2 linked regions of the Psychroserpens ponticola genome follow. The protein of the gene in region 1 interacts with the protein of each later gene in a pairwise test. Links are inferred from orthologs where the notes say so. Each region holds a gene or a part of one and is shown in the gene's direction. Other genes may lie near its edges.

Region 1 (7,931 bases):
TTTCTTCACGCGTAAATAACTGAAGGATTTTCATTCCCGTAACACGCTCTTGCACAAATGAATTTAAATTAGATACTTCTGTACGCACTTCTTCAAAAGCACGTTTCATATATCTCTGAAAAATTTTCGTTGCAAATAAGACAATTGGCATGGTTACAAAAGCAATTAAACTTAATTTCCAATTTAAATAGAACATTCCTCCAGCTACGACCAACATCTTAAGCAAGTCACTAAATATCATGAATAAACCTTGTCCAAAAATATCTGCGATACGTTCCATATCTGTGACTGTTCTGGTAATAAGCACACCAACTGAAGATTTATCATAATACTTCATTCTAAATCCAAGAACATGTTCATAAAGTTTTATTCTAATATCTTTCACTACTGACTGCCCTAACCAACTTGCATAATAAATAAATAATAATTGACTAGTTACCTCTAGAACAAGCAAAACTAGCATAGCAATAATATAAAAGAGAAAACCTTCGTATTCCTTTAATATGACATGATCATCAATAGCTTTTTGTAGCACTAAAGGTCTTAAAACTCCAAAAACAGCAAGACCAACGACACAAACTAAAGATATAAAAAACACCAACTTGTATGGCTTTATATATTGTAATAATCGCTTGAATAGCGATACATCAAAAACTTTTTTATTATCGTCTGCCATCTAACTATATATCGTATTTGGGTATTCAATTTTTGTCAAATATAAGCCATGTGCTGGAACTGAAAAACCAGCTTCTCCTCTATCTTTTGATTTAATAATATTATGCAATTCAGCTGCATTCATCTTTCCTAAACCAATATTTATCATGGTGCCAACAATTGCTCGAACCATATTTCTTAAAAATCGGTCAGCCTTTATTGTAAAAAGAACCTGATCATTTTCACATTGCCAATGCGCAGACATTATATTACAATTATACGTTTTTACATCTGTATGCACTTTAGAAAAACATTGAAAATCTTCATACTTCAATAGAATATCACAAGCTTCATTCATCGAAGCTAAATTTAATTGATTTTGAAGTGCATACACAAAATCAAAATTAAACACATTTTTTTTTTGCGAAATCTTATAGATATAAGTTCTACTTAACGCATCAAAACGTGTATGTGCTTCATCGTGAGCTTGAATGATATTGTGAATTGCGATATCATTTGGCAAAATAGAATTCAATTTAAAAACCAAATTATCTTCAATTAATTTATTCAAATCAAAATGGGCAAACATTTGCGAGGCATGCACACCAGCATCAGTTCTACCAGCTCCCATTACAGAAATATTAGATCGTAACACTTTAGAAAGCGCATTTTCTAAGACTTCTTGAACAGTTATAGCATTAGGTTGAATTTGCCATCCATGATATGCTTTTCCATTATATGATAATTCGATAAAATATCTCAAGTAAACCTGTATTTTTGTAAAAGCACAAAGATAAATAGTTTTAACTGTATTCATCTTAGATTAACATAATTAAAAGATTTCTGCATTTTAGCGGAAGACATTTATGACCAAAATCCTTTTACTTTCTGACACACATAGTTACATCGACGATGATATATTAAAATACGTCAAACAAGCTGATGAAGTTTGGCATGCTGGAGATATTGGTGATTTAAAAGTGTGTGATACTATTAAAAAACTAAAACCCTTACGTGCTGTCTACGGAAATATTGATGACGCAAAAGCTAGACTTGAATTCCCTGAAAACAATCGGTTTATGTGTGAGGGTGTAGATGTTTGGATGACTCATATTGGTGGTTATCCTCCAAAATACAATTTGAGAACTAGAGATCTTATTAAAGAAAATCCTCCACGAATTTTTATCAGTGGACATTCACACATATTAAAAGTGATGCCTGACAAACGTTATAATTTAATTCATATGAATCCTGGAGCAGTAGGCAAACATGGTTTTCATAAAGTAAGAACTATGCTAAGATTTACAATAGACAGGAACTCTATTGATAACTTAGAAGTTATTGAATTTCCTAAACGTTATTAAACTAAAAAAACCCAAGATCTTCACCTTGGGTTTACGCACTAAAATAATTAAGATAATAGGGTTTATCGCAATCTATCTACAGATTTCACGAGGTCTTCATCCTTTTTTATGGCTTTATTGGCCAAAACCAACAACACGATAGATAAAATAGGTATGAATATCCCAACACCTTTCTCTGAGATGTTACTCTCTCCAGGTGGCATTAATAATTGATACACAAAAAATCCTAATAAAATAAAGTTTAATATTATATTGAGTCGTCCCAAAACAAATTGAAACTTTCTATTTTTAAAACTAAAAATCGAAATTAAAGATAATAAAGCAGATCCTAAAAACAAACCTAAATACAAATATTCATCTTTTACATATACAGAAACATCTTGGCTATTAGTCCATAGATGCAATATAAATATTAAACCAGCTGATACAGCGGCAGATAATAATAGGTATACAGTTTGTATGCGTTGAATCATTCTTTTTTATTAATGAGGCACAAAATTAATAGTTTCTTTTTAAAAGATGTATTAAATTATTAAAAATAAAATTGTATTATTGCATATATAATTTGTTACCAACAGTGTAACAGTTTATTAAATCTTCAGATTTTTTTCAAATTTTTCCCAATAAACACATTTTTTTTTAGAAAAGTAAGGATTAAATCAATTTCAGTTTATAAAACTTAATTATTAAACATACATGTTCGAAATTTCCGAATTAAAAGCAAAAAAGCTTCCTGAACTTCAGGAAATAGCTCAAAAATTAAATGTTCCAAAATACCGCAGTTTAAAAAAATTAGACCTTGTTTATCAAATTCTTGATTTTCAAGCGGCTAATCCTGATGTGGTTAAAAAAGAAGTCATAAAAGATACTCCAAAAGCGGAACCAAAAAAACCTACACAACAAAATAAACCTGCTCAGGAAAGAAAACCTAGACAACGTGTTCAGAAAAAACCTGAACAAAATACGTCTCAACAAAAAATGGAATTAGATGTTAAAAAAGATGCTAAACCATCTAATACTGATTCCAATACTGAAAAAGAGAATAAAAATACTCAAAAGAACAATCAGAGTAACGATAATCGCTCTAAAAGCAGTAATGATAATAAGCCGAATCCGCGTCAAAAGGATGGCAATAAGCCGAATCCGCGTCAAAAGGATGACAGCAAACCAAATCCTCGCCAAAAAGACGGCAATAGACCAAATCCACGTCAAAAGGATGGTAATGTTCATAAAAATAACGGAAACAAAGACAACCGTAATCGATACAGAGAACCAGATTTTGAATTTGATGCTATTATAGAAAGTGAAGGTGTCCTAGACATCATGCAAGATGGGTATGGATTTTTACGTTCATCAGATTACAATTATTTATCATCACCAGATGACATTTATGTATCACAATCACAAATTCGCTTGTTTGGTTTAAAAACTGGTGATACAGTTTTAGGCCATGTTAGACCTCCGAAAGAAGGTGAAAAATATTTCCCATTAATAAAGGTGAGTAAAATAAACGGACAAAAACCTGAAGTTGTTAGAGATCGAGTAGCTTTTGAACACTTGACTCCATTATTTCCTCAGGAAAAGTTTAATATTGCTGAAAAGCAAAGCACGATTTCAACCAGAATAATGGATTTATTCTCACCAATTGGAAAAGGACAACGTGGTATGATTGTATCACAACCCAAAACTGGTAAAACAATGCTTCTAAAAGATGTTGCAAATGCAATTGCTGCTAATCATCCTGAAGTTTATCAAATGATCTTATTAATTGATGAACGTCCTGAAGAGGTAACAGATATGCAACGTAATGTTCGTGGTGAAGTTATTGCATCAACTTTCGACAAAGAAGCACATGAACACGTTAAAATTGCAAATATTGTATTAGAAAAAGCAAAACGTTTAGTAGAATGTGGTCATGATGTTGTCATCTTATTAGATTCTATTACACGTTTAGCAAGAGCATACAACACTGTTCAACCAGCTTCTGGGAAAATCTTAAGTGGTGGTGTAGATGCAAATGCATTACATAAACCTAAACGTTTCTTTGGTGCTGCACGTAATATTGAAAATGGAGGCTCATTAACTATAATAGCAACAGCCCTTACAGAAACAGGTTCTAAAATGGATGAAGTTATTTTTGAAGAATTTAAAGGAACTGGTAATATGGAATTACAATTAGATCGTAAAATATCTAACCGTAGAATCTTCCCAGCTATTGATTTAACATCTTCTAGTACAAGGCGTGACGATATCTTATTAGATCCTACTACAATACAAAGAATGTGGGTGATGCGTAAATACTTAGCAGATATGAATCCTGTAGAAGCTATGGAATTCATTAATGATCGTTTCAAACAGACTAGAAACAATGAAGAATTTTTAGTATCTATGAACGGATAAATTTTAAAACATATTAATATATTGTAAAAGCCTTGATTTAATTATCAAGGCTTTTTACTTTGCAATACGTTTTAAAGTTAAGTTTTAAAAACAAAAAAAGCTTCTCATTGGAGAAGCTTTTTCAAAATCTTAAGGAAAAACCTACTTTAATGTAGCAACATGCTTCACTAAGCTAGACTTTAAATTAGCAGCTTTGTTATTATGAATAACATTTTTCTTAGCTAATTTATCAACCATAGAAATAACAGAAGGTAAAAATGCATTAGCATCTTTAGCTTTTTCCATTTCACGTAATTTTTTGATAGCATTACGAGTCGTTTTATGCTGATATCTATTAGTTAAACGTTTTGCTTCGTTACTTCTTATTCTCTTTAAAGCTGACTTATGATTTGCCATTGTATTATTTTCTTATTAAAAATTGTAGCCCGTAGGGGAATCGAACCCCTCTTACATGGATGAAAACCATGCGTCCTAGCCGATAGACGAACGGGCCATTTGATTTAAATTCAATAGTAAATTTATAATTTATTAGACGATAAACTTACATTTCAAATGAACGTGCAATTATTCATTGCGGATGCAAAAATACAACTATTTTTAAATGTTGCAACACCTAGCTAAACTTTTTTGAAAAAAAATTAATATGCTTTAGCAAACAAGACTCTACGACTTGAAGAATCTCCAGTAAAAACGCACTTTCCCTCTTCATTTTTCGCATCAGAAGGAATACATCTTATTGTAGCTTTTGTTAATTCTTTAATCTTGAGTTCAGTTTCAGTCGTTCCATCCCAATGCGCAGATATGAAGCCAGTTTTTGTTACTAAAACCTTTTTAAAGGTTTCAAAATCATCAACTTCAGTAATATGTGCATCTCTAAAATTTAGCGCTTTAGTGAATAATTCCTCTTGAATCGTTTTTAATAAACTGTCAATTTTGGAAATTAAATCAGGCATATTAACAATTTCCTTTGTCAAAGTATCACGTCTTGCCAATTCAATAGTTCCGTTTTCTAAATCTTTAGGCCCAATAGCAATCCTCAAAGGGACACCTTGAAGCTCATGTTGAGCAAACTTTGCACCTGGTCTGTGAGTTGTTCTACTATCAAACTTGCAAGAAACACCTTTTACTTTCAAGTCTGCAATGATACTATTAGCTTTTTCTGTAATAATTTCTAATTGCTCGTTAGTCTTATAAATTGGAACAATAACCACTTGTGAAGGCGCTAAATTTGGTGGCAAAACCAAACCTTTATCATCACTATGCGTCATTATTAAAGCTCCCATTAAACGTGTTGAAACTCCCCAAGATGTAGCCCAAACATAATCAAGTTTTCCTTCATTATTAGTGAATTTAACATCAAAAGCCTTTGCAAAATTTTGACCTAAAAAATGTGATGTACCTGCTTGAAGCGCCTTACCATCTTGCATTAAAGCTTCAATACAATACGTTTCTAAAGCACCTGCAAAACGCTCACTTTCCGTTTTCACGCCTTTAATAACTGGAATAGCCATAAAATTTTCTGCAAAATCCGCATAAACGTTATTCATCAATTCTGCTTCTACAAGAGCTTCCTTTTTAGTTGCATGCGCTGTATGACCTTCTTGCCATAAAAATTCAGCAGTACGCAAAAACAAACGTGTTCTCATTTCCCATCTGACAACATTTGCCCATTGGTTTATTAGAATAGGCAAATCCCTATAACTTTGAATCCAACCTTTATAAGTATTCCATATAATTGCTTCACTTGTAGGTCTAACAACTAACTCTTCTTCTAATTTAGCTTCCGGATCTACGCGCAATTTTCCCTCATTATCAGGGTCATTTTGTAATCTATAATGTGTAACCACTGCACATTCTTTAGCAAAACCTTCAGCATTTTTCTCTTCAGCTTCAAATAAACTTTTAGGAACAAAAAGAGGAAAATACGCATTTTGATGCCCCGTTTCTTTAAACATTCGATCAAGCTCAGCTTGCATTTTTTCCCATATAGCATAGCCATAAGGCTTGATAACCATACAACCTCGTACGGCAGAGTTCTCTGCTAAATCGGCCTTTACAACCAATTCATTATACCATTTTGAATAGTCTTCTGCTCTACTTGTAAGATTTTTACTCATTTTTATTTTTTTGGCACAAAAATTGTGATTTTTAAATCAGAAATTAGTTTAACAAAACTAATTAATTTTTATAATGTTTAATAATAAAAAGCAAAGGATATGGAATTAAAAAACTACTTAAAAACAAAACCTCAATTTTTTATTGTACTTGGCCTAAGCCTTATTTTAGCATCATGCAGTTCCACAAGAGATTTCAACTCAAACTATGTAATAACTGATAATGAACTAGGGAATGATTATAAAAACTACTTTAATGATAAAGCAAAGGACTATGAGACCTCATTTAATTATGATGAATTATATTTTACAGACTTAAATACCTACACTGCAAAATACTTTAGCAGAACCACCCTTTTTGGACAGTATCAATACACAGGCCGTGGGAATAGATTTAACAATGTTACCATTGATAATATTGGTTTAAACATCTATTCAGATTTTGCAATAAATAATCTTGGAAGAACCAATTGGTCTTGGACTTCAAAGCAACTTCAATCTTGGGGTTGGATTAACAAAGGCTGGAACACTCCTTGGAATCAAAAAAACTGGAGATCTGTCAGCAATTCATGGAATGGTCCAATATGGAATTATTGGGGTTGGGATGGAGAACCTGAAAATAGTTTATATGATTATAGAGGTGAAAATTCTTGGAGAAATACGATGATATTTTTAAACCCTATAAGGAAGAAAAGACATTCTGCATATCAACAAGTAGTTCTTAATAGAATAAAAACTAGTCCAAAATATGCTTCAATTACCAAGCGTGCAACTAGTGATTTACCAAGATCTAGACCTAGATCAAAAGCAGTTAAAACAAGTAATCTTTCTTTATTATCAAAATCCTATATTAGTAGCAACAATTCTTCAACGCAATCAAATTCAAGAAGCAATTCAACATCTACTGTAAAAAGATCTAGTACTAATAGTTCTAGCTCAGGTTCTAATTCATTGGTTCGCAAAAGCACAAAAAATTAATAACTGTAAATTATCTTAACATTTACAAACAATAAAGCCTAGATATACAAAATGTATCTAGGCTTTATTAATTTAGAATCCTTTCAAGTCACTAATAACTCGATCAGAATACAATGTTTTGCTATCTATTTTAGTTGTAATGAATATATTTATAAGATTTTCAGCTAAATAGATAGTTTTGGCACAAATATTGTGATTATGTTAAATAAAAAAATAGTTCAACAAAACTAACTATTTTTGTAATGTTCAACAATAAAAATTTACAAACATGCAATTCAACAACTACTTAAAATCGAAATTGCCATTTTTTGTTGCACTTAGCTTCACATTTGTTTTAGCTTCTTGTGGTTCATATCAATATGTAGGTTATGACAGCGATGGCATCTACAGTAATAGAGAAAGTGATAAAGATGTCACCACA
Region 2 (4,783 bases), 2.1 Mb from region 1 along the record:
TAGAAATAGCGGGCTTTTTTTATAGCCAAAAAGTTATTTAAAAGCCGATGTAGCTCAGCTGGCTAGAGCAGCTGATTTGTAATCAGCAGGTCGTGGGTTCGAGTCCCTCCATCGGCTCTAAAAAGTCTAAAATAGCAGCGGTTAATTTTAGCAAAAGTTCTTTAAAATTGGGGAGATACTCAAGCGGCCAACGAGGGCAGACTGTAAATCTGCTGACTACGTCTTCGCAGGTTCGAATCCTGCTCTCCCCACAAATATTGAAACCTTCAACTTGTAAGATAGTTGTAAATAATGCGAGAGTAGCTCAGTTGGTAGAGCGTCAGCCTTCCAAGCTGAATGTCGCCGGTTCGAACCCGGTCTCTCGCTCTAAGTCAAACTAGATTTAGCTTGGCTTTATCTTGAGTGAGCGTTTTTGGTTTGATGTAATGTCAATCAACACAACCTTAAAGCCGGTGTAGCTCAGGGGTAGAGCGTTTCCTTGGTAAGGAAGAGGTCACGAGTTCAAATCTCGTCATTGGCTCTTTTTTTTGTATAGAATTAAATTGAACACTAATATAAATTAAGATTAAATAAATTAAACATGGCAAAGGCAACTTTCGATCGTTCAAAACCACACCTTAACATTGGTACTATTGGACACGTAGATCACGGTAAAACAACTTTAACTGCTGCTATTACTAAAGTATTAGCTGATGCAGGTTTATCAAATGCATTATCATTTGATCAAATTGATAATGCTCCAGAGGAGAAAGAAAGAGGTATTACAATTAATACATCACACGTTGAATATGCAACAGCAAATCGTCATTACGCTCACGTTGACTGTCCAGGTCACGCCGATTACGTAAAGAACATGGTTACTGGTGCTGCTCAAATGGATGGTGCAATATTAGTTGTAGCTGCTACAGATGGTCCAATGCCTCAAACTCGTGAGCATATCCTTTTAGGACGTCAAGTAGGTATTCCTCGTATCGTTGTATTCATGAATAAAGTGGATATGGTTGATGATGATGAGTTATTAGAATTAGTAGAAATGGAAATTAGAGATTTGTTATCATTCTATGAGTATGATGGTGATAATGGCCCTGTAATTGCTGGTTCAGCTTTAGGAGCACTAAACGGTGAGCAAAAATGGGTTGATACAGTAATGGAATTAATGGAAGCTGTTGATGCTTGGATAGAAGAGCCAGTGCGTGATATGGATAAGCCATTCTTAATGCCAATAGAAGATGTATTCTCTATTACTGGTCGTGGAACTGTTGCTACAGGTCGTATCGAAACAGGAGTTGCTAATACAGGTGATCCAGTTGAGATTATTGGTATGGGTGCAGAGAAATTAAACTCTACTATTACTGGTATTGAAATGTTCCGTCAAATCCTTGATAGAGGAGAGGCTGGAGATAATGCTGGTATTTTATTAAGAGGTATTGAGAAATCTCAAATATCTAGAGGTATGGTAATTACTAAACCTGGTTCAGTGACACCACACTCTAAATTTAAAGCTGAGGTTTATATTTTGAAAAAAGAAGAAGGTGGACGTCACACTCCATTTCATAATAACTATCGTCCACAGTTTTACGTGCGTACAACTGATGTAACTGGTAACATTGCACTTCCTGATGGAGTTGAAATGGTAATGCCTGGAGATAACCTTACTATTACTGTTGAGTTAATTCAACCAATTGCAATGAACGTAGGTTTACGTTTCGCAATTCGTGAGGGAGGTAGAACAGTTGGTGCAGGACAGGTTACTGAGATTTTAGACTAAAATATTTATCATAATAAATATGAGTTAAGGTGTTCGTCAAAGGCGAACGCCTTGATTTATATTTACGGGTTTAGCTCAGTTGGTAGAGCACTGGTCTCCAAAACCAGGTGTCGGGAGTTCGAGTCTCTCAACCCGTGCAAATAGAAAATCAAATGGCAGGAATAATAAATTATATTAAAGAATCTTTTGAAGAATTAAAAAACAATGTGACTTGGACACCTTGGTCTGAAGCGCAAAGTTTAACTATTTTAGTTGCTGTGTTTTCAATAATTTTTTCATTAGCTATTTGGGGAGTTGATACTGTTTTCAGTAAAGTTATCAAGGCTTATTTTGAGTTGATATAACTAAACTAACTATAAAAGCAAAGAATAATGTCTGAGACAAGTGTAAATAAAAAATGGTACGTAGTTAGAGCTGTAAGTGGTCAAGAGAATAAGATTAAGGCTTATATAGAAAATGAAATTTCTAGATTAGGTTTAGAAGATTTTGTTGATCAAGTTTTAGTGCCTACTGAAAAAGTAATTCAAATCCGTAATGGAAAAAAAATAAACAAGGAAAAAGTTTACTTTCCAGGTTATATAATGATTCAGGCAAATTTAAGTGGAGAAATTCCTCATATCATTAAATCTATAACTAACGTTATTGGGTTTTTGGGAGAAACTAAAGGAGGAGATCCTGTTCCATTAAGACAGTCCGAAGTTAATAGAATGTTAGGTAAAGTTGATGAATTAACTGTAGATGCTGACGTAAATGTTGCAATTCCTTTTACTAGAGGGGAAACTGTTAAAGTTATAGATGGTCCATTCAATGGATTTGATGGTACTATCGAAAAGATAAATGAAGAAAAGCGTAAACTTGAAGTGATGGTTAAAATTTTCGGAAGAAAAACACCATTAGAATTAAGTTATATGCAAGTTGAAAAAGTATAATAATTGTTACAATATAGATAGCATGTCTTTTAGCTTCCAAAATGAAAGAGGTGCAAAACTAAAATAAGTAAAATGGCAAAAGAATTAGGTAAAGTAGTTAAATTACAAGTTCGGGGAGGTGCAGCGAATCCGTCGCCACCGGTTGGACCCGCTTTAGGTGCTGCTGGAGTTAATATCATGGAATTTTGTAAGCAATTCAACGCTAGAACTCAGGACAAACCTGGTAAAGTTCTTCCAGTTGTTATTTCTGTTTATAAAGATAAGTCTTTTGATTTCGTGATCAAAACACCTCCTGCGGCAGTGCAATTATTAGAAGCGGCCAAAGTAAAAAAAGGATCTGGAGAACCGAACAGAAAGAAAGTAGCAAAAGTTACTTGGGATCAAGTTAAAGCAATCGCAGAAGATAAGATGGTAGATTTAAATGCCTTTAAAATCGAATCTGCTATGAAAATGGTTGCTGGTACTGCAAGATCAATGGGAATCACAGTTAAAGGTGGTGAAGCACCTAACTAAAAATTTTTGAAATGGCAAGAATAACAAAAAATAGAAAAGAATCTGAATCTAAAGTAGATAAGAATAAATTATATTCTATCGAAGAAGCTTCGGCATTATTAAAGGAAATCACTTATACAAAATTTGATGCTTCAGTTGATTTAGCAATTAGATTAGGTGTAGATCCTCGTAAAGCAAACCAAATGGTGAGAGGTGTCGTATCTCTTCCACATGGAACAGGTAAAGACATGAAAGTTTTAGCATTAGTAACTCCTGATAAAGAGGAAGAAGCTAAAGCTGCTGGAGCTGACTATGTAGGACTTGATGAATACCTGGAAAAAATTAAAGGTGGTTGGACAGATGTTGACGTTATCGTTACTATGCCAGCTATCATGGGTAAATTAGGTCCTTTAGGTAGAGTATTAGGTCCAAGAGGTTTAATGCCAAATCCAAAAACAGGAACAGTTACTATGGATGTTGCTAAAGCAGTGGCTGAAGTAAAAGCTGGTAAAATAGATTTTAAAGTTGATAAAACAGGAATTGTACACGCTCCTATAGGTAAAGCATCTTTTAGTGCTGATAAATTACAGGACAATGCAATGGAATTGTTAACCACTTTAAATAAGTTGAAACCTACCTCGTCGAAAGGTGTATACATGAAGAGTATCTTTATGTCTAGTACAATGAGTCCGAGTATTGCAATTGATGTTAAATTCGCATAAGTAGTTAAATCTTTATTATTATGACAAGAGAAGAAAAATCACAAGTAATTGAAGAGTTAACTGCTCAATTAGCAGATAATGCAAATATATATCTAGCTGATATATCAGGATTAAATGCAGGTAACACTTCAGATCTACGTCGTGCTTGTTTTAAAGCAAACGTACAATTAAGCGTAGTAAAAAACACATTATTAACTAAAGCTATGGAAGCTTCTGAAAGAGATTTTGGAGAACTTCCAACAGTTTTAAAAGGTAATACCTCAGTAATGTACTCTGAAACTGGAAACGCTCCAGCCAAAGTAATTAAAAATTTCCGTAAAAAATCTGAAAAGCCTTTGCTTAAAGGAGCTTTTATTGAAGAAGCAGTTTACCTTGGAGATGATCAATTAGACATGTTAGTAGATATCAAGTCTAAAGAAGAATTGATTGGAGAGATTGTTGGATTATTACAATCACCAGCTAAAAATGTTATTTCAGCACTTAAATCAGGTGGTGGAACAATCGCAGGTATTATTAAAACATTATCCGAAAAAGAAGGATAATCAACTAAGTACGCACTTAAACAAATTATATTTTATTAAAATTATTAAAAACGGTAGAAAATGGCAGATTTAAAAGATTTCGCAGAACAATTAGTTAATTTAACAGTAAAAGAAGTTAATGAATTAGCTACAATATTAAAAGACGAATATGGTATCGAACCAGCAGCAGCAGCAGTAGCAGTAGCAGCAGGTGGAGGAGCAGGTGCAGAAGCAGCTGAAGAAAAATCAGAATTCGACGTAATCCTTAAAGCAGCAGGTGGTTCTAAATTAGCTGTTGTGAAATTAGTTAAAGAATTAACTGGTTTAGGATTAAAAGAAGCTAAAGGTTTA

What was found.
Region 2: the proteins of rho (region 1) and nusG interact in binary tests that used the Escherichia coli proteins (3 or more experiments, as listed by UniProt). The link is inferred for Psychroserpens ponticola from one-to-one orthologs.

What each region holds. Positions count from the first base shown.
Region 1 is NZ_CP116221.1:653,508-661,438, reverse strand. What follows is about bases 2,071-5,066. They hold rho (transcription termination factor Rho), read left to right. Parts: upstream 2,071-2,714; coding sequence 2,715-4,418; downstream 4,419-5,066. Other genes in these bases: proS (proline--tRNA ligase), read right to left, coding at 5,057-5,066; rpsT (30S ribosomal protein S20), read right to left, coding at 4,560-4,814; MUN68_RS02840 (DUF4293 domain-containing protein), read right to left, coding at 2,081-2,491. Also shown: MUN68_RS02855 (ABC transporter ATP-binding protein), read right to left, coding at 1-676; tRNA pseudouridine(38-40) synthase TruA, read right to left, coding at 677-1,417; MUN68_RS02845 (metallophosphoesterase family protein), read left to right, coding at 1,521-2,018; more of proS, read right to left, coding at 5,067-6,535; MUN68_RS02815 (hypothetical protein), read left to right, coding at 6,635-7,510; MUN68_RS02810 (hypothetical protein), read left to right, coding at 7,779-7,931. UniProt on the Escherichia coli protein: Facilitates transcription termination by a mechanism that involves Rho binding to the nascent RNA, activation of Rho's RNA-dependent ATPase activity, and release of the mRNA from the DNA template.
Region 2 is NZ_CP116221.1:2,712,922-2,717,704, reverse strand. Bases 1,201-3,918 are described here. They hold nusG (transcription termination/antitermination protein NusG), read left to right. Parts: upstream 1,201-2,139; coding sequence 2,140-2,697; downstream 2,698-3,918. Other genes in these bases: rplA (50S ribosomal protein L1), read left to right, coding at 3,222-3,911; rplK (50S ribosomal protein L11), read left to right, coding at 2,770-3,210; secE (preprotein translocase subunit SecE), read left to right, coding at 1,921-2,112; tuf (elongation factor Tu), read left to right, coding at 1,201-1,768. In the rest of the region: more of tuf, read left to right, coding at 581-1,200; rplJ (50S ribosomal protein L10), read left to right, coding at 3,932-4,453; rplL (50S ribosomal protein L7/L12), read left to right, coding at 4,514-4,783. UniProt on the Escherichia coli protein: Part of the processive rRNA transcription and antitermination complex (rrnTAC). The complex forms an RNA-chaperone ring around the RNA exit tunnel of RNA polymerase (RNAP).